One region of the Halomonas sp. BC1 genome, then DNA from elsewhere that is predicted to be linked to it. Evidence: predicted binding sites of a transcription regulator. Region 1 holds the regulator's gene; the other holds the start of a gene.
What was found. Region 1 encodes LexA, which represses DNA repair genes until DNA is damaged. Its sites were predicted from a motif close to TACTGTNTANNTANACAGTA; they were not measured.
Positions count from the first base shown of each region.

Region 1 (19,219 bases):
CTGGTGGCGGCCAATCTGCTGACCTCCATTACGCTGATGAGCAATACCGCCACGCTGCTGGCCGAGCGGGCCATCGCCACCTTCAAGGTGCGCGAGGACAATTTGCAGGGGCCGCTGGCGCGCAACCCGATTCTGGTCACGGCGCTGAACAGCGTCATTGGTTACAACGCTGCTGCGGCCATTGCCAAGAAAGCGTATCAGGCGGGTCGGCCCATCATTGACGTGGCCGAGGAAGAAACCGACCTGGATCGCGCGACCCTGGAGCGCTTGCTGGACCCGGCGGTGCTTACGCGTGGGGGGATCCCTCAGTAAACAGCCGCGTTCTGACGTGGTTCAGCCCAGTTTGGCGTCAGGTCTGCTGCTCTTCGCTCTTGCCTTGCGCAATGGTGGCACTGGCTTCCTGGCGCTCTTCCGAACTGGCGGAAGGAGTGTCGTGCTCCTCTTGGCGCGCCGGCTGGTAGCTGAGTGTCGCCAGGATGGGGAAGTGATCCGACCCGAAGGCTTCCAGACGCTCCATGTGGGTGAGCGTAAACTCCTCACTGACGAACACATGATCCAGCGGCCAGCGCAGTAGAGGGTAGTGGGCGTGAAAGGTGCTGAAGAGCCCGCGGCCGCGCCGGGGGTCGAGCATGCCACTGACCCTGCAGAACAGCCGCGTGGTGCGCGACCAGGCCACATCGTTGAGATCGCCCGCCACGATGGTGGGGAAAGGCTCTTCGTGGACTTCCTTGCCTACCCATAGCAGTTCGGCGTCGCGCCACAGCGACTTTATGATATAACGATTTAACGTAGATGCAGCTTAGTGGTTACGTTTATCAAGTGTCGATATAATTCTTCCAGCTCAGGCGGTTGCCAGAGTCTTGCAGAGAAGAAGACGTAAAAATGACTTGCAATTCAGCTATAAAGCCGTAGAATACGCATCCGTTGCACAGCAGGACCATAGCTCAGTTGGTTAGAGCGCCACGTTGACATCGTGGAGGTCGGCGGTTCAAATCCGCCTGGTCCTACCAGATTCCGCAAAAAGCCCCGAGCACTGCTCGGGGCTTTTTGCGTTATGGGCGGGGCAGATCGGTGTGGAGAATGAAAGTATCGACCAGCGCCTCGATGCCGGCCTGGTCCTGGGCGCTGAAGCGGGCCAGCTGAGGGCTGTCGATATCCAGAACGCCCCATAGCCAGCCATCCTGAACGATGGGGACGACCAGTTCGGACTGGGAGGCCGCATCGCAGGCAATATGGTCGGCTACGGCGTGTACGTCGTCGACCCGCTGGGTGGTGCGACTGCGCGCTGCTGCGCCGCATACTCCCTTGCTGAACGGAATGGGGTTGCAGGCGGGCTTGCCCTGGAAGGGACCCAGGGTCAGTATTTCCGGCTGGCGCTGCAGGTAAAAGCCTACCCAGTTGAGCTGTTCCAGCGATTGCTGGATGAACGCGCTGGTCTGGGCGCTGTTGGTCAACCAGTCGCGTGTGTCCAGCAGAGCAGCGAGCTGTCGATTGAGCAGGTCATAATCGATCGTGGTCATGTTGTTTCTCGGGTGTCGGCACATGAGATTAAAACGCATCAGGCCAGCCTTGCGGCTGGCCTGATGGTAAAGCGTGTACTGCCAGTAGCGTTATTCTTCGATCCAGCCAGGTACGGCGGCACCCTTGAACAGCTCGGTGGCTTTCTCGATGACTTCGTCGCGCTGGTAAGCGTCTACCAGCTGGCGAATATCTTCGCGCTCTTCGTCACCGCCACGCACGGCAATCAGGTTGACGTAGGGGGACTCGGGACCTTCCTTGATCAATGCGTCATCCAGGCTGAGGCCTGCTGGCTGAGCAAAGGTGTTGTTGATGAAGGCCATGTCCACGTCGGGCAGTACGCGAGGCAACTGCGCTGCTTCGATTTCACGGAAGCGGAAGCCGCGCGGGTTTTCAGCAATGTCGATGGGGGTGGCTTCCAGGAAGGTTGGATCGTTCAGCGTGATCAGGCCTTCGTTGTGCATCAGGATCAGAGCGCGACCTTCATTGGAAGGGTCGTTCGGCAGGGCGATCTGAGCGCCATCCGGCAGCTCGTCGATGCTGCTGTACTTTTCCGAGTAAGCACCGATGGGGTACACGAAGGTGTAGCCAGCGATGGCGAAGTCGTAGCCACGGTCATTGATCATGGCTTGCATGTAGGGCTCGTGCTGGTAGGCGTTGGCATCCAGGCTGCCATCGGCCAGTGCCGCGTTGGGCGTCACGTAGTCGGTAAACTCGATGATTTCGACGTTCAGGTCGAACTCTTCCTTGGCAATGCGCGCCGCGACTTCCATGACTTCGGTTTCCGGGCCTGCGACCGTGCCTACCTTGATGGTGCGCGTGTCGGCGTTGGCGACGTTGATGGCCAGTGCCAGGGCGGTCAGGCTGCCAATAACGAGTTTTTGCATGGCGTTGCTCCAGTGTTGTGATGAGTCGTGTTGTAATGATGCAGTAATAAGAAACACAAGTCTAATGCGTTTTGGGCATATGGGGCTATGCTGACCTACGCAAAACGCCAGATCGTTTTGCAGGGCAGTCGATGGCCTACTTGCGATCGCTTTTGCGGACCAGATAGTCGCCCAGACTTTGGAAACCTTGCACCATGACCACCAGAATCACCACGGTGATCAGCATGATGGTCGGGTTGAAGCGGTTGTAGCCATAACGAATGCCCAAATCGCCAAGGCCGCCGCCGCCAACGGCGCCTGCCATGGCCGAGTAGCTCACCAGAGTCACCACGGTGATGGTGAGACCGGTAATGATGCCGCCGCGTGCTTCAGGGATCAGTACCTTGGTGATGATTTGCCAGGGCGTGGCGCCCATCGACTGGGCGGACTCGATCAGGCCGGGCGAAATTTCGTTGAGCGCGCCTTCGATCAAGCGGGCGACGAAGGGGATGGCCGCGATGGTCAAAGGGACCGATGCCGCGTTGATGCCGATGGAGGTGCCGACCAGCATTCGCGTGAAAGGAATGATGGCGACCATCAGAATGATGAACGGAATCGAACGGCCTACGTTGGTGATGATGCCCAGTGCCTGGTTGAGTACCGGCATGGCCAGAATCTGCCGAGGCCGCGTGACGTACAGCAGCACCCCCAGCGGCAGGCCCAGCAGCGTGGCGATGACGCCGGACACGGCCACCATGTAAAGGGTGTCCAGCGTCGCCTGTAACACGAGATCAAACATTGCGCTGGACATGACCCAGTACCTCCACCTGTAGTTGATGCGATTCCAGATAAGACATGGCTTGCTCGGTCTGTGCCGGAGTGCCCAGCAGCTCGGCGATCATCAAGCCCAGCGTGCGCTCCTGAATCGACTCGACCTTGGCCTGCAGAATGCTGACATCCACGCTGCACTCCCGCGCCAGGCGTGAAATCAGCGGCGTGGAGACCGCATCGCCCGAGAAGGTCAGCCGCACCACCGGGTGGGTCTGCTCGCCGGGCTGCGCTTGCAAGCGCTCCAGCAGCTCCTTGGGCGGGCTCAGCTGCAGGAAATCGTTGAGGAACTCGCGACCTAGCTGGGTGGCTGGTGCGGTAAAGAAATCGCCGACTTCGGCGTTTTCTACCAGTCGCCCGCCGGAAATCAGACTGACGCGATGGCAGATCGATTTGACCACTTCCATTTCATGGGTGATCAACAGGATGGTAATGCCCAACTGCTGATTGATGTCGCGCAGCAGTTCCAGAATGGAGCTGGTGGTTTGCGGGTCCAGAGCCGACGTGGCCTCGTCGCAGAGCAGTACGTTGGGCTTGCTGGCCAGCGCCCGGGCAATGGCCACGCGCTGCTTCTGACCACCTGAGAGTTGCGCGGGGTACTGCCTGGCCTTGTCGGCCAGGCCGACCATGTCGAGCAGTGGCAAGACGCGGTTCTTGATGGCGCTGCGCTTCTCGCCCATCAGTTCCAGCGGCAGCGCCACGTTATCGAAGACGGTGCGCGTGGTGAGCAGGTTGAAGTGCTGAAAGATCATGCCGATACGATGGCGTGCCTGATTCAGGTCGCGGCGGCTCAGCTGGGTCATTTCCTGGCCGTCGACCTGTACCTTGCCGCTGGTGGGGCGCTCCAGCAGGTTGACGCAGCGGATCAGGGTCGATTTGCCTGCGCCGGATAGGCCGATGACGCCGTGAATGCTGCCCTTGGGTATCGTTAAATTGACATCCTGAAGGGCGTGAACGGCGCTGGGGCCGCTGCCGTAGGTTTTACTTACGTTGCTAAGTTCAATCATAGCGTCTGCCTTAATGTTAGGCCGAAGACGGAGTGCGGGAGAGACGAGCGTAGGGGAGGGTAACAAAAAAAGACCACCCTTGCGGGTGGCCATCAACGCTGGACACACCCTTTTAGCTGCACTTCACGTGGTTACAGGGACCGCGTGGACGCCCGCAATCTGGGTACAAATCGGCGTCATTACATTTGCGGCGAAAGTCTAAAGAGAGGTGGGTGGATTGTCAATTAAATACGGTCTATTTCATGTTTAAGCGTGCTTGTACAGAGTTTTCCACTTTTTTATAGCTTGTTTTTGGTTTTTGATTCTGAATTTGGCCTTTTCAGGCTGCGTTGGGCAGCAAAAAACACGCTGTTCAAGCACTTGCCGGGCCTGCACTGCACAAGGTTGGGGCATAGGGTGTAAGCTTGCGGAAATTTTTACAGCTTGAGCCAGTTCGCTGGCGAATCAACAGAGGGAAAGTCCATGTTCACCGGTATTGTGCAAGGTATCGCCGAAGTCGTCGAAGTGCTGGAGCTGGAGGCGTTTCGTACCCACGTGGTGGCGCTGCCCGAAGAGCTGCGTGAGGGGTTGGAAATTGGTGCGTCGGTGGCACATAACGGGGTCTGTTTGACCGTTACGCGCATCGAAGGTGAGAAGGTCAGCTTTGATTTGATGCGTGAAACGCTGCGATTGACTAATCTTGGTGCAATCGAGGTGGGGCAATGCGTCAATATAGAGCGTGCAGCCCGTTTTGGTGATGAAATTGGCGGGCACTCCATGTCCGGGCACGTCATCTGTATGGCCAAGGTCGTGGCCATCGAGGAAGCCCCCAACAATCGTCGGCTGTGGTTCTTGCTGCCCCTCTCTATGGCCAGGTTCGTGTTCGAGAAAGGCTACATTGGCGTGGATGGTATCAGCTTGACGGTGGGGGACGTACGACCGGCTGACGCTGGGGAAGGGGTGGAGTTCAGCGTCAACCTGATTCCCGAAACGCTGTCGCGCACCATGCTCAAGGAGCGACTGGTTGGGGACTGGGTCAATATCGAGATCGACCCGCAAACTCAGGTCATCGTGGAGACCGTGGAGCGGGTGCTGGCGAGTCGGCTGTAGAAAATTATCGGCCAGTGTTGACCAATCGGTTAGCTTATGGCCTGAAGTTTGCTAATCATAAGACAGGGGCGCTATCGCCCTTTCATTCGCTGCACAGGGGGTACTCGCATCGCGTAGTGCCTTTCGGTAGTATGTGCGGCTTTTCTCGCACCAAGGGACGCATCCAGCGTAAGCGCGAAGGATAAAAACGATATGAAATTTCTGGACAACTACTTCAAGCTCGCCGAGCAGAAGACCAACGTAAAAACCGAGGTGATTGCAGGGGTCACCACGTTCCTTACGATGGCCTACATCATCTTCGTCAACCCGAGCATCCTTTCGGAAGCCGGCATGGATTACGGTGCCGTGTTCGTGGCGACGTGTCTGGCGGCGGCCATTGGCTGTTTCGTGATGGGCTTCTGGGCCAACTACCCTATTGCCCAGGCACCCGGAATGGGCCTGAACGCCTTCTTTACCTACGGCGTGGTGCTGGGAATGGGCTACACCTGGGAAGCCGCGCTGGGGGCGGTGTTCTTCTCGGGCTTGACCTTCTTTTTGCTGAGCATTTTCAAGGTGCGCGAGTGGATCATCAACTCGATCCCGCTGTCGCTGCGATTGGGGATTGCGGCGGGTATCGGCCTGTTCCTGGCGATGATTGCCCTGAAAAATGCCGGCATCGTGGTGTCCAATCCGGCGACCTACGTGGCGCTGGGCGACCTGTCTCAGCCGCCGGCCATCTACGCCTTGTTGGGCTTTTTCGTGATTACCGCGCTGGCCTACCTGCGCGTGACCGGTGCGGTGATGATCGGTATTCTGGGTGTGACCGTCACCGCCATGGTGCTGGGCCACAATCAGTACGGTGGCATCATGTCCATGCCGCCTTCCATCGCCCCGACCTTCATGGCCATGGATCTGATGGGCGCGCTGGACGTGGCCATGCTGAGCGTGATTTTTGCGTTCCTGTTCGTGGACCTGTTCGACACCTCGGGTACGCTGGTGGGCGTGGCGCACCGTGGCAAGCTGCTGGACAAGGACGGCAAGCTGCCGCGCATTGGCCGTGCCATGATGGCCGATAGCACGGCGTCCATGGCTGGTGCTGCGCTGGGTACTTCCACCACCACCAGTTACATCGAGTCGACAGCGGGTATTGCTTCGGGTGGCCGTACCGGCCTGACGGCGGTAGTCGTGGGCGTGCTGTTCTTGATCAGCCTGTTCTTTGCGCCGCTGGCGGGTTCCATTCCGGCCTATGCTACGGCGGGCGCGCTGCTGTACGTGGCGGTGCTGATGGCGGGTAGCCTGGCGCATGCCAACTGGGAAGACCCCACAGACGCCGCGCCGGTGCTGATCGCTGCGCTGGCCATGCCGCTGACCTTCTCGATTGCCGAGGGTATTGCCCTGGGCTTCATCAGCTACGTTGCCATCAAGACCCTGTCAGGTCGATTCAGCGACCTGAATCCAGCAGTGGTCGTGCTGGCGCTGCTGTTTGCAGCAAAATTCCTGTTCCTGGGCTAACTGCCCGCATTTTGACTAATCAATGAGAGACGCGATGAGCATCTACGGCGATTACATTAAGTCCGTTATTCGCACGGTTCCTGACTGGCCAGAGCAAGGAGTGAACTTCCGTGACATCACTCCGCTGCTGCAAAACAGCGCTGCCTTTCGCAAGCTGATCGATAGCTTCGTGCACCGCTACCAGGAGATGAACCTGGATGCCATCGCGGCGATTGATGCTCGTGGCTTCATTATTGGCGCCCCGTTGGCCTATGAGCTGGGCTGCAGCTTCGTGCCGGTGCGCAAGAAGGGCAAGCTGCCGTTCAAGACGATCAGCGAGACCTATACGCTGGAATATGGTCATTCGGAAGTCGAGCTGCACGCCGACGCTTTTCAGCAGAATGACCGTATTTTGTTGATGGATGATCTGATTGCCACCGGCGGTACCATGCTGGCAGCGGCCAACCTCATTCAGCGCTGCGGCGGCCAGGTCGTCGAGACGGCAACGATCATCGACCTGCCTGAACTGGGTGGCTCTACCAAAATTCGCGATGCGGGCTATAGCGTATTCGCGGTCTGTTCCTTTAATGAAGACGAGTAACGCCCCATGAGCAGCGAACGCTACCACCAACACTTCACCGTCTCCTGGGATCAGATTCATCGTGATGTTCGTCAGCTGTGCCATTTGCTGATCGAGCGTGACTTCAAGGGGATCGTGGCGATTACCCGAGGCGGATTGATTCCTGCGGCGCTGATTGCCCGTGAACTCAACATCCGCCTGATCGACACGATCTGCATCAAGAGCTACGACCACATGAACCAGGGTGGCCTGGACATCATGAAAGGCGTCGACCACGACGGCGAAGGCTGGTTGCTAGTGGATGATCTGGTCGACACCGGCAAGACGGCGCGTGCGGTGCGTGAAATGCTGCCCAAGGCGCATTTCGTGACCATCTACGCCAAGCCCGAAGGTCGGCCGTTGGTGGATCAGTACCTGACCGAAGTGGCACAGCAGTGCTGGATTCAGTTCCCTTGGGACATGGGCATTGCCTATGTCGAGCCCCTCGCCGACCAGATGAAGAAGTAACATGTCGACCCCGCTACCCAATGACTGGCAACAGTGGCTGGGGCAAGAGTTCAAGGCCGACTACATGTCGGCCTTGAAAGCCTTTCTGGCTCAGGAAAAAGCGGCCAGGAAGGTTATTTATCCTCATTCGTCCCACTGGTTTCGTGCGTTCGAGCTGACCCCGCTGGCCTCGGTCAAGGTGGTCATTCTCGGCCAGGACCCGTACCACGGCTCCAACCAGGCACATGGCCTGTGTTTTTCGGTACAGCCAGGGGTGCCGGTGCCGCCGTCGCTGGTCAACATCTATAAAGAGTTGGCGGCGGACGTAGGTTTTACACCGGTGCGCCATGGCTTCCTGGAACCCTGGGCCAAACAGGGCGTGTTGTTGCTGAACACTGCGCTGACCGTGGAGCAGGGCAATGCAGCATCGCATCGTGGCAAGGGCTGGGAGTCGTTCACCGACCGGGCCATCGAAACCGTTAGCCAGCACGGCGAGCCCTGTGTATTTCTGCTCTGGGGCAGCCATGCCCGCCAGAAGAAAGCGCTGATCGATACCCAGCGCCATTTGGTACTGGAGTCGCCCCATCCTTCGCCACTGTCGGCACACCGTGGCTTCTTCGGTAATCACCATTTTTCCAAGGCAAATCAGTTCCTCCAGCAGCAGGGCCGTACGCCGATTACGTGGCAATTGCCGGAAAAACCTTAACCTGATGGTCAGTTGCGGGTAGAATGGCGCGCAATTTTGAGCGCGTGTTCAATGCGATCAAGGCCGCCATCCCGAATCCCCTGCAGTGAGGTAGTCCCATGAGTGTTTACGCCATTAATCATCCGCTTGTTCAGCATAAACTGGGACTCATGCGTGAAGTTGACCTGAGCACGAAAAGTTTTCGTGAACTGGCAGGTGAAGTGGCCAAGCTGTTGACCTACGAAGCGACCAAGGGCCTGGAGCTCGAAGATCACGAGATCCAGGGATGGAACGGTGAGCCCATCGCCACACAGCGTCTCAAGGGTAAAAAAGTCACCATCGTGCCCATTCTGCGAGCGGGTCTGGGCATGCTGGAAGGCGTGACCGACCTCATTCCCAGTGCCCGGGTGAGCGTTGTAGGCCTTTACCGTGACGAGGAAACGCTGCAGCCGGTGCCGTACTTTGCCAAGTTTGCCAACGATATCGAAGAGCGCATGGCGATCGTCATCGACCCCATGCTGGCAACCGGTGGTTCCATGGTGGCGACACTGGACATGCTGCGTGAGCGCGGCTGTGAACACATGAAAGTGATCGTGCTGGTGGCTGCCCCTGAAGGGATCAAACGGGTGCAGGATGCGTATCCTGATGTAGAAATCTACACCGCGTCGGTAGATGACCGACTCGATGAGAATGGCTACATCGTCCCCGGCCTGGGAGATGCCGGCGACAAGATTTTCGGAACGCGTTAAGCGCTCCGCGACATAAAGCCCCTTACGCGCCGCGTTGGGGGCATTTTTTTGCCTCCGTTATTATCGATAGACCTTCCTGGAGTCGTGCAATGACAACCAATACTGCACAAGAGTCGTGGCCTAAACTACTGCTGACCGGCGGACAAATGCTGTTCGTCGCATTTGGTGCCTTGGTGCTGGTGCCGCTGCTGACGGGCCTGGACCCCAGCGTGGCCCTATTTACCGCTGGGGTGGGCACCCTCGTCTTTCATGGCATTACGCGCCAGACGGTACCAGTCTTTTTGGCTTCCTCCTTTGCCTTCATTGCGCCTATTCAGGGGTCGATTGCCAGCTTTGGAGTCTCTGCCACCATGGGCGGGCTGATGGCCGCCGGGTTGGTATACGTGGCCATTTCACAGGCCGTACGGCTGAAAGGCACGGCCTGGCTGCACCGCCTGTTGCCACCGGTGGTGGTGGGGCCGGTCATCATGGTGATTGGTCTTGCCCTGGCGCCGGTGGCGGTTAGCATGGCCACCGGTGAGACCAGTGACAACATTGGCTACGGTGCGGCGATCTTTCTCTCCATGGCCAGCCTGATGGTGACGCTGGTGCTGGCCGTGTTCGGGCGTGGCCTGCTGCGGCTGGTGCCCATCATGGGCGGTATTGCGGTGGGCTACGTACTGGCCCTGCTGATGGGGGTGGTCGATTTTACCCCGGTCAGGGAAGCGGCCTGGCTGTCGGTACCCAATTTCACTGCCCCCAGTTTTCACTGGGCCGCAATTCTGTTCATGATTCCGGTGGCGATCGCACCCGCTGTGGAGCATATCGGCGACATGGTGGCGATTGGTTCGGTGACTCGCAAGAACTACCTGGAAAAACCCGGCCTGCATCGCACGCTGCTGGGTGACGGCCTGGCTACTACCACGGCGGCGCTGTTTGGTGGTCCGCCCAATACCACTTATTCCGAAGTGACCGGCGCGGTGACGTTGACCAAGGCGTTCAACCCGAAATACATGGTGATTGCCGCCGTGCTGGCCATTGTGCTGGCATTCGTCGGCAAGCTGGGCGCCTTGCTGCAAACCATTCCCGGTCCGGTGATGGGGGGCATCATGACTCTGCTGTTTGGCTCGATTGCTGTGGTGGGTATGAACACTCTGGTGCGCGCAGGGCAGTCGCTGACGGCGGCGCGTAATCTGGTGGTGGTGTCGCTGATTCTGGTCTTCGGCATTGGTGGCATGCAGTTCGGGGGTGGTCAATTCACCTTGCAGGGGGTAAGTTTGGCAGCCCTGGTGGGCATTGCGTTAAACTGGCTGTTGCCTGTGGAGAAAGAGGGCGAATAGTCGCTCAGTTGACGAGGTATGCCATGAGTGAACCACTGCGCTGTGCATTTCCGGTACTGGGTGTTGCCGCCTGGAGCGGGACGGGAAAGACCACGCTACTCGAACAGCTGCTGCCTCGGCTGCGGGCACTTGGCCTGTCGGTGGCGGTGATCAAGCATGCTCATCATCAGTTCGAGGTGGACCAGCCCGGCAAGGATAGCTACCAGCTACGCAAGGCCGGGGCGGCCCCAATGCTGGTAGCATCGAGTCGCCGTCTGGCGTTGATGATGGATATGCCGGCAGAGGAAGAGCCGGATCTGGCGTATCTGCTTTCGCTCATGGCACCGCATGCGCCAGACCTGGTCATCGTCGAAGGTTTCAAGGCCTGGCCCATCGCCAAGCTGGTACTCTACCGAGAGGGCATTGGCGACGCGCACATCCTCAGCGACCCGCATGGAGTGGGCGTGGCGCTGAGCGGCGCGGCGCCTGTGCCACTGCGTGAAGATGTTATGCGGCTGAACCTCGACGACATTGATGGTATTGCCCGCTGGGTGTTCGACTGGGCTGCCGAGCAGCGCCACTCTCTGATTGATAGCAAAAGGTGACACGATGCAGTTAACCCACCTCAATGCCCAAGGCGAAGCCAACATGGTCGATGTTGGCGACAAGGCTGAGACACGCCGAGAGGCCGTCGCCTCTGGACGAATCGTGATGAGCGCTCAGACGCTGCAACTGCTGACGGACGGTGCCTTGCCCAAGGGTGATGTGCTGGCCACGGCGCGCATCGCCGGTATTCAAGCGGCCAAGCGTACCCACGAGCTGATCCCGCTGTGTCACGCGCTGGCGCTTTCCAAGGTGTCGGTGGATTTTGAGATCGACCATGACAACGGTTGGGTCAATGTTACGGCGCTGTGCCGCCTGAATGGCCGGACGGGAGTAGAGATGGAGGCCCTGACGGCCGTGTCCGTGGCCTGCCTGACGCTGTATGATATGTGCAAGGCCGTCGATAAAGAGATGCGCATCGAAGCCGTGCAGTTGGAGAGCAAGCAGGGGGGTAGTCGTGGCGATTACCAGCGCCTGATGCCCGCGCCCATCGTGACCGGCGAAGGGGCATCCGGGGAAGTAAGCCTTGGGGAGCGTTGTTCATCTCCCTGCGTTCGGGTCAAGTTTCTGGCCGAGCTGCGCGAGCGGGTGGGGGAAAGCGATGTGTCGGTGGATCTGGACTGTTTGCCGAGCCGTAACGTCGCAGGCCTGAAAGCGGCCCTCAGCGCCCGGGATGCGCGCTATGCGCTACTGTCCGATCAGCGTACGTTATGTGCCATCAACCAGGTCATGGCCAGCGATAGTTCGCGGATTACCGACGATGACGAAGTGGCGTTCTTCCCACCGGTCACGGGAGGCTGAGCCATGGCACTGCTTGAACATCCGCATAAAGCGCTCGTGGTCGAGGTCACCGAGGACAGCTTCTCCATGGCTCATGGCTACGAGCGGGCGCTGCGGGGGCGCACGGATATCGGCGCGGTGGTCAGCTTTACCGGGCTGGTGCGCGACTTCAACGAGTCGCCCGATGTACTGGGCTTGACGCTGGAGCATTACCCCGGAATGACCGAGCGCAGCCTGATGGAGATTGCCGAACAGGCCTGGCAGCGCTGGTCGCTGCAGGCGGTACACGTCATTCATCGGGTGGGAGATTTGGCGCCGGGTGACCCTATCGTTCGCGTGCTGGTGGCCAGTGCCCACCGGCGGGATGCCTTCCTGGCCTGTGACTTCATCATGGACTATCTCAAGACCCAGGCGCCGTTCTGGAAAAAGGAGCGCGCACGCCAGGGGGCGTATTGGGTCAAGGAGCGCAAAACCGATCAGCAGGATGCCGAGCGCTGGTCGTGAGCTGCTCTTCAGCCTGCTGACCTGGAAAGGGACTACTGTTGGTCCAGTTCCTCTTCGGTGGGCATGTCGGCGGCCATGATCTGCAGGTGCACCTCAGGCATGTGCTGAAGGTGGTTGGCCAGCCAGTGCATCAGGCGCGGCTGCAGGGCGTGACGCAAGTCTGCCAGCGTTTCCGCTTCGATCTCTTCCAGCTGCTCGTCCAGCCAGTCGCTGAAGCTCTCTTCGTCCAGTGGGCTGGCCCCCGTGGTATCCAGCATCATCCGGCCAATGCGCCACCAGCCAGTCTCGGTGGCGGTCACCGGTAGCGCCAGAAACAGGCTGCCGCGCCGTGGACCAGACGACTGATGTTCGAGGCCAGGGTGGGGCCTTACGCTGTTTTGATCGACGATGCAGGGCGGCTGTGGATGGCGCGTTTCCAGGCGCAGGCCCTGATTGTCCAGCAGGATCAGGTCGCCATTGACGGGCGTAAGGGGGGCACTGATGCCTAGCTGCTCGGCCAGTGCCTGATGAGCCTGCTGATGACGCGCTTCACCATGCACGGGTAGCAGGGCCTTGGGGCGCACCCATTGATAGAGCTTTTTCAGCTCCTGCTGGGCTGGGTGCCCCGTGGCATGGAGCTCGGGGTGATTGTTTTCATCGAATAGCGCGACACCTAGCTGTAACAAACGTTTTTTAAGCTGTTCGATGGGGCGCTCATTGCCCGGGATGGCCTTGGCAGAAAAAATCACGCTATCGCCTGGCTCCAGGTCGACGAAGGGGTGACGGCGCTGCGCCAGCCGCTGAAGGGCAGCGCGCGGCTCGCCCTGGCTGCCGGTGGCGATGATCACCACTTCTTCGGGAGGCAGGTATCCCAGGTCGTGGGACGGGACCAGCGGCGGGAAGTCGTCCAGATAGCCCAGCCCTCTGGCCACGCTCACCATGCGCTCCATGGAGCGGCCCATCAAGCTGACCCGCCGCCCACAAGCATGAGCGGCGCGCCCGATGGCCAGTACCCGCGCCAGGTTGCTGGCGAAACACGATACCACCACGCGGCCCTTGCACTGTTCGAGGGTCGTGGTCAGTGCTTTGGCGACGTCGCCTTCGCTGGCTGACTGGCCAGGCATGGGGGCGTTGGTGGAGTCGCCAACCACCAGGTCCAAAGGGGCCAGCGCACGAAAATGAGCGGCATTCACCGGGGCGCCGATGAGCGGCTCCGGGTCCAGTTTCCAGTCTCCCGTATGCAGTACTCGATAGTCGCCCGCCTGCATCATGATGGCGCAGCTTTCAGGAATGGAGTGAGTGACACTCAGGTAGCGCAGGGTGAAGGGACCGCGCTCCACCGCATCGCCGGGTTCGATGATTTCGATGGCAGCGCTGCTCAGCTGGTGTTCGGCAAATTTATGTCGCAGCAGGCCTGCGGCCAACGGGGTGGCAAAAATGGGGCAGCCCCAACGCGGCCATAGCCAAGCCACGGCGCCGATGTGGTCTTCATGACCATGGGTGATGAACAGCGCCGCCGGGGTGATACCGAGGGTTTGCAGGGTGTCGGTGTTGGGTACCTGCAGCGGCGAGTTGGGCAGATCCTGACGAATCATCATGCCGCAATCGACGGCGATCCACTGATCGTCGTATCCATACAGCGTAAGGTTCATTCCAATTTCACCGCATCCACCTAGCGGAAGCAGGTGCAGGGGCGGGCGGCGACGGGGACGAAGTTGAACGCGTGGTGGATGCATCAGTCATGAAAAGCCTGGAAATATAGTCCCTTAACTATACGGGAAGGGAGGGGCACGTAACAATCATCGTGGCACTGCACCACGGTGCTTAGCCGTGGCGCTTGCGTTACACTAATGCGCCTGGTGAGGCTTGCCCGCGAGCAGGCGCCTACCCAGCGAACGTGCCGTTACATACGCAAGAGTGTTCATTGATGTCTCATTATTACCGTTTAGTTGTGTCGTGCCCGGATCAGGTGGGCATCGTGGCGCGTGTTTCCAGCTTCATTGCCCAGCAGGGCGGCTCGATCACCGAGGCCAGCCAGCACTCCGATCTGGAAACAGGGCGCTTTTTCATGCGTTATGAAATTCTCGCCGATTCACTGGGCATGTCGGCCGAGGCGCTGCGCACCGCATTCGAGCCCGTCGCCGCCGAATTCGACATGCAGTGGTCGCTGGTAGACACCCAGAAGCGCCGCCGCGTGGTGTTGATGGTTTCCCGGGAATCCCACTGCCTGGTGGACCTGCTGTATCGCTGGCAGGCTGGCGAGCTGGATTGCGATATTGTGGGCGTCATCTCCAATCATGACGACATGCGCTCGCTCACCGAGTGGTATGGCATTCCCTATCATCATGTACCGGTGGACCCGGCCAACAAGCAGGCGGCTTTCGAGCAGGTGCAGGCACAGATCGATGCTGCCCGGGCTGACTGTGTCGTGCTGGCGCGGTACATGCAGATTCTGCCGCCTTCACTGTGCGAGCGTTATGCCGGACGCGTCATCAATATTCATCACAGTTTCCTGCCTTCCTTTGCGGGGGCAAAGCCCTATCACCAGGCCTATGAGCGGGGCGTCAAGCTGATCGGTGCCACTTGCCACTACGTGACCGAAGAACTGGATGCTGGCCCCATCATCGAGCAGGATATTCACCGGGTCAGCCACTGCCATACACCCACCGATTTGGTTCGCTTTGGCCGTGATGTGGAAAAAGCCGTGCTGGCCCGCGGCTTGCGCTGGCATCTGGAAGACCGCGTATTGATTCACGGTAACAAGACCGTCGTGTTCAGCTAACTCGCCCACCGGGGAGGGGCGCCATGTCCTTTGCACAAAGCGTGCTGGCCACCTGGGCACTGCTGGCTACCTGGCTGGTGTCGGCAGGTGCTCTGGGGTGGGTGCTGTGGCAGCGCCCCTGGCAGCCGCTGCTGGAAGATACCGGTTTGCAGCATCGCTGGATGGCCGCGACGCTGGCCGTGATGCTGATGTGGCAGCTGCGGGCTCAGGCGGTCGATTGGTTAACTCTGCATCTGGTGTTTACGGTGCTGATGACGCTGGTGTTCAAGGTGCCCCTGGCCTTGATCAGCAACCTGCTGCTCAACGTGGCGATGGTGCTGATCGGGCGCAATGCCTGGGAACTGTTGGGGGCCAACGTGCTGGTGACGGGGCTGGTGCCTGCCGTGATCACGGGGGTGGTATGGCGTATCGTGGATCGCCGCTTGCCGGACAACCTGATGGTGTTTCTGTTTGCCTGCGGTTTTTTCGGTGCTGCGCTGGCGACGCTAGGGGGTGGGCTGGCGGCCGTCGGGCTGATTCTGGTGGCGGGCATCGATCCTGAAGCGATTTACCTGGCTCAGGAGTATGCCCGCTTTCTACCCTTGTTGATGCCCTCGGAAGCTTTCATCACCGGCATGCTGCTGAGCATTCTGTTGGTCTACCACCCGCACTGGGTCGCCACGTTCAACGACCATCGTTACATCGATATGCAGTAGGCGGTGGCTTGGTCCAGTGCCCTGGCCCAGTATTTTAGCCCAGGGCCTGGCCGTTCCCGCCTCGGATGACGCCTACCCCGACGCCTTCGATATCCAGCTGTTGAGTTCTCAGGTCGATTTCGATGGGGGCGAAGTCTTCGTTCTCGGCGAGCAGCGTGACGTGATGCCCCTGGCGTTTAAAACGCTTGACCGTGACCTCGTCTTCCAGGCGCGCGACGACGATCTGACCGTCACGCACGCGGTCGGTACGATGCACGGCCAGCAAGTCGCCTTCCAGAATACCCACGTCTTTCATCGACAGGCCGCGTACCCGCAGCAGGTAGTCGGCCTTGGGGGTGAAGTACTCTGCAGGGAGCGGGCAGTAACGGTCGATATGCTCCGCTGCCAGAATGGGACTGCCAGCAGCAACTTCCCCAATCACCGGCAGCCCGTTGGACGTGGCATCGTTGGCGGGCTCGGCTGCCGGGGGCGTGGCGTCGAGCGGCTCCTGGTTGGGCAGGCGTATGCCCCGGGAGGTATTGCGGATGATGCGGATGGCACCTTTGCGCTCCAGAGCGCGCAGATGCTCTTCAGCGGCGTTGGGTGAGCGAAAGCCCAGCGCCTTGGCGATTTCGGCGCGGGTAGGGGGGTAGCCAAGCTCGCCCATGGTCTTCACGATAAAATCATATACATGCTGCTGGCGTGCGGTGAGTGGGCGTGACATATCAGACTCCAAACAGTGAAAAGACAGTCGCTACATGTCCGTAAAATCAGTATGTGTTTAAGTGTACAGTATGTTGCTCTGTCCAGTACATGATGAGTTGCAATCCGTACTGGGGCGCGTGGCCTGAACCTTGAGCGGGATAATCGTTTGAGCCAGCAGGGGGAATGGCATACTATTCGCCAACGCGATCGCCATGTTTTAAACACCTGTTTTGGGAGGGCGCTATGGCCCAGTCGGATACGGTCACACGTATTTTGGATACGGCAGAGGTGCTCTTTGCAGAGCGGGGGTTTGCCGAAACATCACTGCGCAATATCACCAGCAAAGCGCGGGTCAACCTTGCTGCCGTCAATTATCACTTCGGGTCGAAGAAAGCGCTGATACAGGCGGTGTTTGCCCGCTACCTTGACCCGTTCTCCGAGCGCTTCCACACCGCCCTGGATGAGCTGGAAGCGCGCTATGAAGGTCAGCCCATTCCTCTGGAGGTGCTGCTGGAAACCATGGCTACCACGGTACTGACCGTGCCTGCCGAGCGCCACAGTCTGAAAGTGTTCATGCGGCTGCTGGGGCTGGCCTACAGCCAGGCGCAAGGGCACTTGCGGCGCTACATCCAGCAGCAGTATGGCGATGTTTTCACACGCTTCACCGAGCTGGTGCGCCGGGCGACCCCCGAGCTGCCGGATGCAGAGCGCTTCTGGCGGCTACACTTCATGCTGGGCACGGTGATCTTTACGCTGTCGGGGCTGGATGCGCTACGTGATATTGCTGCCAAGGATTATCAGGAGCAGGTAACCGTGCGCGACTTGATCCGGCGTCTGCGTCCCGTCGTGGTGGCCGCCATGAGCGCGCCAATGCCGTTGCCTGCAGCAACCGTGAATGAGAAGCTTCATGCAAACGCCCAGATTGGCTGACCTGCCGCCCGCTGAAGGTGGCTGGATGGAAATCGACACCCAGGCCCAACGCCTGCGCTGGTGGCAGGGGAGCGAGCTAAAGCACGAATGCGCCGTTTCAACGGGCAAGGCCGGCGTGGGGCAAGAGGAGGGCAGTGGCCGTACGCCACTGGGCTGGCACTACGTGCGGGCAGCCATTGGCGATGGGCTGCCTGAGGATGCGGTCTTTCGTGGTCGTCGCTGGACCGGAGAAGTCTACTCTGCCGGTTTGGCAGCCGTCTTCCCCGAGCGCGACTGGATCTTGACCCGCATACTGTGGCTGTGTGGCCTGGAGCGCGGTATCAATCGCGGTGGCCGTGTCGATTCCCAGCGTCGCTACATCTACCTGCACGGTACTCCCCCTGATCAGCCCATGGGCGTTGCCGTTTCCCATGGCTGCGTGCGACTGTGCAATGCCGACCTCCTCTGGCTGTTTCAGCAGGCGCCGCCGGGCACGCCGGTATGGCTGCATTGACGTGACATGGTGTTGCTCATTTTGAAAGCTCACACGGGTGGTCTAGAATGACGCCCTTTTTTCTGGATCCAGTACGATGACTCAACCTTTAGGCCCGGTCATGCTCGACCTGGAAGGCCAGACTCTGAGCAAGGAAGACAAGCGCCTGCTGAAGAATCCTGCGGTCGGCGGTGTCATTCTGTTTGCCCGTAATGTGGAAAGCGCCACCCAAGTGCGCGAACTGTGCGACAGCATCCGCGGGGTGCGAGGTGACCTGCTGTTGGCCATCGATCAGGAAGGTGGGCGGGTTCAGCGTATCCGGCAAGGCGTGACGCGCATGCCGCCGATGGCCCGCATTGGCGATGTCTTCGCCGATGACCAAGCAGTGGGGCTGATGCTGGCCAAGGATGCCGGCTGGCTGCTGGGCATGGAAATGGCCGCCTGTGGCCTGGACATCAGCTTTGCTCCCGTACTGGATGTGGATAGCGGTATTTCCAGCGTGATTGGTGACCGCAGCTTCAGCCGAGACCCACAGCACGTTGCCTTGCTGGGGCAAGCCTTCGTGCACGGATTGCATGAGGCGGGAATGGCAGCTGTGGGCAAGCACTTTCCCGGCCACGGCGGTGTGGGGGCCGATTCGCACACCGCCCTGCCGGTGGATGAACGTCCGCTCTCGGCCATCATGGAGCACGACCTGGTGCCCTTCAGCCAGCTTGCCACGCTGCTCAACGGCGTCATGCCCGCCCATATCGTCTACTCTGCCTTCGATTCCCGTCCGGCCGGTTTTTCGCCGAGCTGGCTAGGCATGCTGCGTGAGTCGCTGGGCTTTAAAGGGTGCATCTTCTCGGATGACCTGAGCATGGCCGGCGCCCATGAGGCCGGTGGCCCCGCCGAGCGCGCCAAGGCTGCCCTGACGGCGGGCTGCGACATGCTGCTGATCTGCAACGACCGTGAGGCAGCGCTGGAAGTAGTGCAGGCCTGTCATGACGTATTCAACAAGCGGCCCGCCAAGCTGCGTTATGGTCGCGCGCGACCGCAGCTGGAAGCACTGGCCGCGCTGGGCCGTTGGCGCAAGACCCACGCCAGGCTGGAAGCGCTGGTGGCTGACGCCAGCTAATTGACCCATAGACTGTTTTGGAGAGGCTCGATGTCCAAATTGGATAAAGAAGCGCTGGAGTCGCTGGACTCCATGCGCGAGTTGATGGACAACGCCG
Region 1 covers NZ_LFGS01000005.1:156,435-175,653, forward strand. Annotated here, with positions in the region: gene B7L72_RS05345 (class II fumarate hydratase) at 1-312, shown strand, start outside; partial or broken gene B7L72_RS05350 (endonuclease/exonuclease/phosphatase family protein) at 350-769, opposite strand; tRNA gene B7L72_RS05355 (tRNA-Val) at 934-1,010, shown strand; gene B7L72_RS05360 (GAF domain-containing protein) at 1,053-1,520, opposite strand; gene B7L72_RS05365 (MetQ/NlpA family ABC transporter substrate-binding protein) at 1,611-2,405, opposite strand; gene B7L72_RS05370 (methionine ABC transporter permease) at 2,542-3,195, opposite strand; gene B7L72_RS05375 (methionine ABC transporter ATP-binding protein) at 3,176-4,219, opposite strand; gene B7L72_RS05380 (riboflavin synthase subunit alpha) at 4,682-5,308, shown strand; gene B7L72_RS05385 (NCS2 family permease) at 5,501-6,799, shown strand; gene B7L72_RS05390 (adenine phosphoribosyltransferase) at 6,834-7,379, shown strand; gene gpt (xanthine phosphoribosyltransferase) at 7,386-7,865, shown strand; gene ung (uracil-DNA glycosylase) at 7,867-8,550, shown strand; gene upp (uracil phosphoribosyltransferase) at 8,649-9,278, shown strand; gene B7L72_RS05410 (uracil-xanthine permease family protein) at 9,368-10,597, shown strand; gene mobB (molybdopterin-guanine dinucleotide biosynthesis protein B) at 10,621-11,181, shown strand; gene moaC (cyclic pyranopterin monophosphate synthase MoaC) at 11,186-11,980, shown strand; gene moaE (molybdopterin synthase catalytic subunit MoaE) at 11,984-12,463, shown strand; gene B7L72_RS05430 (ribonuclease J) at 12,496-14,094, opposite strand; gene purU (formyltetrahydrofolate deformylase) at 14,370-15,224, shown strand; gene B7L72_RS05440 (energy-coupling factor ABC transporter permease) at 15,248-15,919, shown strand; gene lexA (transcriptional repressor LexA) at 15,954-16,622, opposite strand; gene B7L72_RS05450 (TetR/AcrR family transcriptional regulator) at 16,847-17,533, shown strand; gene B7L72_RS05455 (L,D-transpeptidase) at 17,511-18,026, shown strand; gene nagZ (beta-N-acetylhexosaminidase) at 18,103-19,122, shown strand; gene B7L72_RS05465 (hypoxanthine-guanine phosphoribosyltransferase) at 19,153-19,219, shown strand, end outside.

Region 2 (4,056 bases), on a different contig from region 1:
GCCAATCCTGCCCGGTGTTCAGGCGGCGCTGAAGGTCGTTGAGCTGGCGATGGGCCACGTCCGGGCTGGGCGCATACTCGTCATCAGATCGTTGATAGGACATAAGGCAAACTTTTGGCGTGCGGAATCACTAGCCTAGCGGCTATCGGTGAGAAGTAAACGCCGCGATGGCTCCCGGGTGGGTGCCGGCTTCCAGCAACTCGTTCCAGCGCGTGGTGTAGCGGCGTGAACGGTGCCCGCAGCGCAGCTGCCAGGCGGCGTCCGGGTCGCGCATGCCAAAGTGGATGGTGCCTTGCCCCATCCGCTGGTTGATGGCATCCACCGCCCGCATCACGTGGGGGTGCGCCTTGGCAGGCGGTGCCAGCAGCGAGAGCTGGTACTGCTGGGCGTCTACCAGGTCCACCAGCATGACGCCTGCTTTCATGAACACGTAGCCGGGGCGGTACATCTGCTCCATCCCTTCCTTGACGGCCTGCAGAATGAGCCGCGTGTCGTCGGTGGGAGCATCGAGGGGAATCATGGCGCGGGGGGCCAGCTGGGGCAGGTCCTTGCGATGGCGGCTGGTGGTCAGAAACATCAGCACCGCACGGGCCAGACTACCCTGCTGGCGCAGTTTCTCGGCGCTGCGCTGGGCGTGCTGGCGCAATGCATCGTGCAGCTCCTCCTTGCGCCCCGTGGCACGCCCGAAAGAGCGCGAAGTCATGATGCGTTGGCGGGGCTGTTCGACGGCGTTCATCTCCAGGCAAGGCGTGCCGCGCAGCTCGAGGGCGGTGCGCGCCAACACTACCGAAAAGCGCTTGCGCAACTGCCTGGGGTCGCTCTCACGCAGCTGCCAGGCGGTACGAATACCGCTCACGGCGAGCTGCTCGGCAAGCCGTCGGCCGACTCCCCATACCTCGCTCACCGGAAGCTGTTTGAGCAGTGCCTGGGTGGTGGCGGTGTGGGCAGCCAGCAGGCATACCCCTTGATAGTGGGACTGCTGCTTGGCCACGTGATTGGCCAGCTTGGCCAGCGTATGCGTGGCCGCCAGCCCAACGCAGACGGGCAACCCCAGGTAACGGCGAACACGGCGGCGTAGCGCCACGCCCATGGCCTGGCACTGGGCGTCATCGAAGCCATCCAGGTAAATGAACATCTCATCGATGGAGTAGGGGGCGACCTCTGGGCAGGCTTCACGCAGCAGCTGTGCCAACCGCGCCGACATGTCGCCGTACAGCTCGTAGTTGGAAGAGCACAAATGGATCTGGCCCCGACGCCGCAGCCCTTCCAGCTGGAACGCTGGCGTCCCCATGGCAATGCCCATGGCTTTCAGCTCGGCAGAGCGCGCAATCACGCAGCCATCGTTGTTGGACATGACGCCCACGGCCTTGCCTTCCAGCGTGGGCTGGAATACCCGCTCGCAGGAAACGTAAAAGTTGTTGGCATCCACCAGACCGATCATGGCAAATACTCATGAATGACGGCGCGCACTACCCCCCATAGCTGGCACTCGGCCTCTTCCAGCGGCAGCGGAGGGTAGTGCGGATGAGACGAGCACAAATGCGGCGTACCGCGATACAGCGCGTAGCGCTTGATCAACAGCTCCTGGTCGAACAGGGCGACCACAATGTGGCCCAGCCGAGGCGGCACGCTGCGGTCTACCACCAGCAGGTCGCCGTCGAAGATGCCCCACCCCTCCATGCTGTCGCCGCGGGCGGTCAGATAGAACGTCTGTGTCGGGTGCTTGATCAGCCGCGTGTTGAGATCCAGCGTGCGTGGCTCGTAATCCTGCGCGGGGGAAGGAAAGCCGCTAAAACCCGCGCGACCACTCAGCGAGGCAAACGGAAGAGGCAAGGGTGTTGACGGCAAGGCGGTCGCAACGGCAGTGGGTTGAGACGGCATCGTCGGGCTCCTCACGAATGAATAGTGTGTTTATATACAGCATTTATGGCCAGTATTCATTCATGCGGAAAAAAATGCAAGGTGCCGGGGCGAAGGTAAGGGTACGAGGAGGCTAACGGGCCAGCCAGAGGCCAACCACCAGCGCACTGATGACCGTGATCCAGAACACGAGATTGCGGGCGCGGGTGTCGCGACGAGGTTTCATCGGGTTGTCTCCAGCAGATAGGAAAGGGTGGCCCACCATGGGCCGCTCGAAATCAGCGCATAGGCTGTGCCAGGCATGGTAACGTTTGGTGCTCGAAGCGTCATCCGGCGCAGGGTTTTTTGTGAAGAGAGAGGGCTGATGAAAGGTTCCGAGTTTAGCGGCAGTACGCCGCTGTCGTTGGCCAATGGGCGCCTGGCGGCCCTGAGCTGGGGGCGCCACGATGCCCCGGTGTGGGTCGCCCTGCACGGCTGGCTGGATAACGCGGCGAGCTTCTCGCGGCTGGCCCCCTTGCTGGTAAAGCGACTCAACATTCGTATCGTTGCCCTCGATTTTCGCGGGCACGGCCACTCGGCCCATGCGCCCTTCGGCAGCGACTATGCGCTGTGGGACTACCTTCACGATGTGCTGGATGCCATGGAGGCGCTGGAGATCGAGCAGGCCACGTTGCTGGCGCACTCGATGGGGGCGGCAGTCTCCTGCCTGCTGGCAGCGGCGCTGCCCGAGCGTGTCGCACGGTTGGTGCTGCTGGATGGCCTGGGGGCACTGAATACGCCCGCAGAGGAGACGGCCAGCCAGCTGCGCAAGGGCCTCACCGCCCACCGCCGCGTCGCTTCGCGCACGCCCCGGTATGCGGATATCGAACAGGCCGTTGCCGCCCGGGTGGCAGGCGGCGTGACGCCGCTGGATGCTATCACGGCCAGGCCGCTGGTCGAGCGTAACACCCAGGCCACGGCGGATGGCAAGGTCGCCATGCGCACCGACAGCCGCCTGCTGAAGCCTTCCCTGGTCCGCCTGACGCCGCAGCAGGTGCTGGCCATACTGGCAGAGATTCAAGCCCCCGTGCTATTGATAGAAGGAGAGCGCGGTATTCTCGGTGAGCGCCAGTGGGCGGTGGCCGCTCGGCAGGCGGTTCCCCGCCTCACCCGCCATGTGCTGGCGGGGGGGCACCATCTTCATCTGGAGCCGCAGGCCGTGGCCCAGGTCGCCGAGGTGATTTGCTGTAGTCCCAGTGGTGAAGAGTAGAGCGGTGAAGAGAAGAATAGAGCGGTGAAAAATAAGAAGGAGGGTGTGCCGTGGTGAGTCTGTTGGCAGGGAGAGCGCTGGGTGAGGGAAACAAGGTGGCTCTGGTGCTGGGCAGCGGCGGGGCCAGAGGCTACGCGCATATCGGCGTGATCGAGGCGCTGGAAGCGCGGGGCTTCGAGATCATCTCGATAGCGGGCTGCTCCATGGGCGCGCTGATTGGCGGTATCTACGCATCGGGCAAGCTGCCCCAGTATCGGGATTGGGTGTGCCATCTCGACTATCTGGACGTGCTGAAGCTGGTCGATGTGACCTGGAGCCCCATGGGGGCCATGCGGGCCAACAAGGTCATGAGCAAGCTGGAAGAGCTGGTGGGTGACGTACTGATCGAGGATCTGCCGATCCCCGTGACCACGGTGGCCACCGATCTGGTACGCCAGCGCGAAGTGTGGTTTCAAAATGGCCCGCTGCTACGCGCCATACGCGCCTCCATTGCGGTGCCTGGCGTGATTACTCCGGTGAACCTGGGCGAGCAGGTGCTGGTGGATGGCGGGCTGCTCAACCCGCTGCCGATGATGCCCATTCTGGCCGCCCATGAAGCGGATTTTGTGGTGGCGGTGAACGCGACGGCCCATAGCCCGCAGCCGGTGACCCTGGAAGAGCTGCTGCCCCGTGACGAGCCTGCCCCGCCGCAGACCCCCTCGGAGCGCGAGCGAGAGGCCAACATTGGCGGTTGGATGAGCGAAGTGCGCGCCACCACGCGCCGACTGTGGGGCGGCTTGGGCGGCGGTGAAGAAGAGAACGATGACGATGAAACCGTCGACCTGCGCGGCAAGCGTGAGTGGGGCAAGCTGGACATGATTCTGGAGTCGTTCGATATCACCCAGGCGGCGCTGGCCAAGTACAAGGTGGCCGGGTATCCGCCGGATGTGCTGATCGAAGTGCCCAAA
Region 2 covers NZ_LFGS01000019.1:678,421-682,476, forward strand. Annotated here, with positions in the region: gene B7L72_RS17210 (Y-family DNA polymerase) at 143-1,441, opposite strand; gene B7L72_RS17215 (LexA family protein) at 1,438-1,881, opposite strand; gene B7L72_RS17220 (alpha/beta fold hydrolase) at 2,225-3,109, shown strand; gene B7L72_RS17225 (patatin-like phospholipase family protein) at 3,160-4,056, shown strand, end outside.
Region 2: B7L72_RS17215 (LexA family protein) is a predicted target of LexA. The motif match lies at 1,904-1,923, and genes of this name have one in related genera.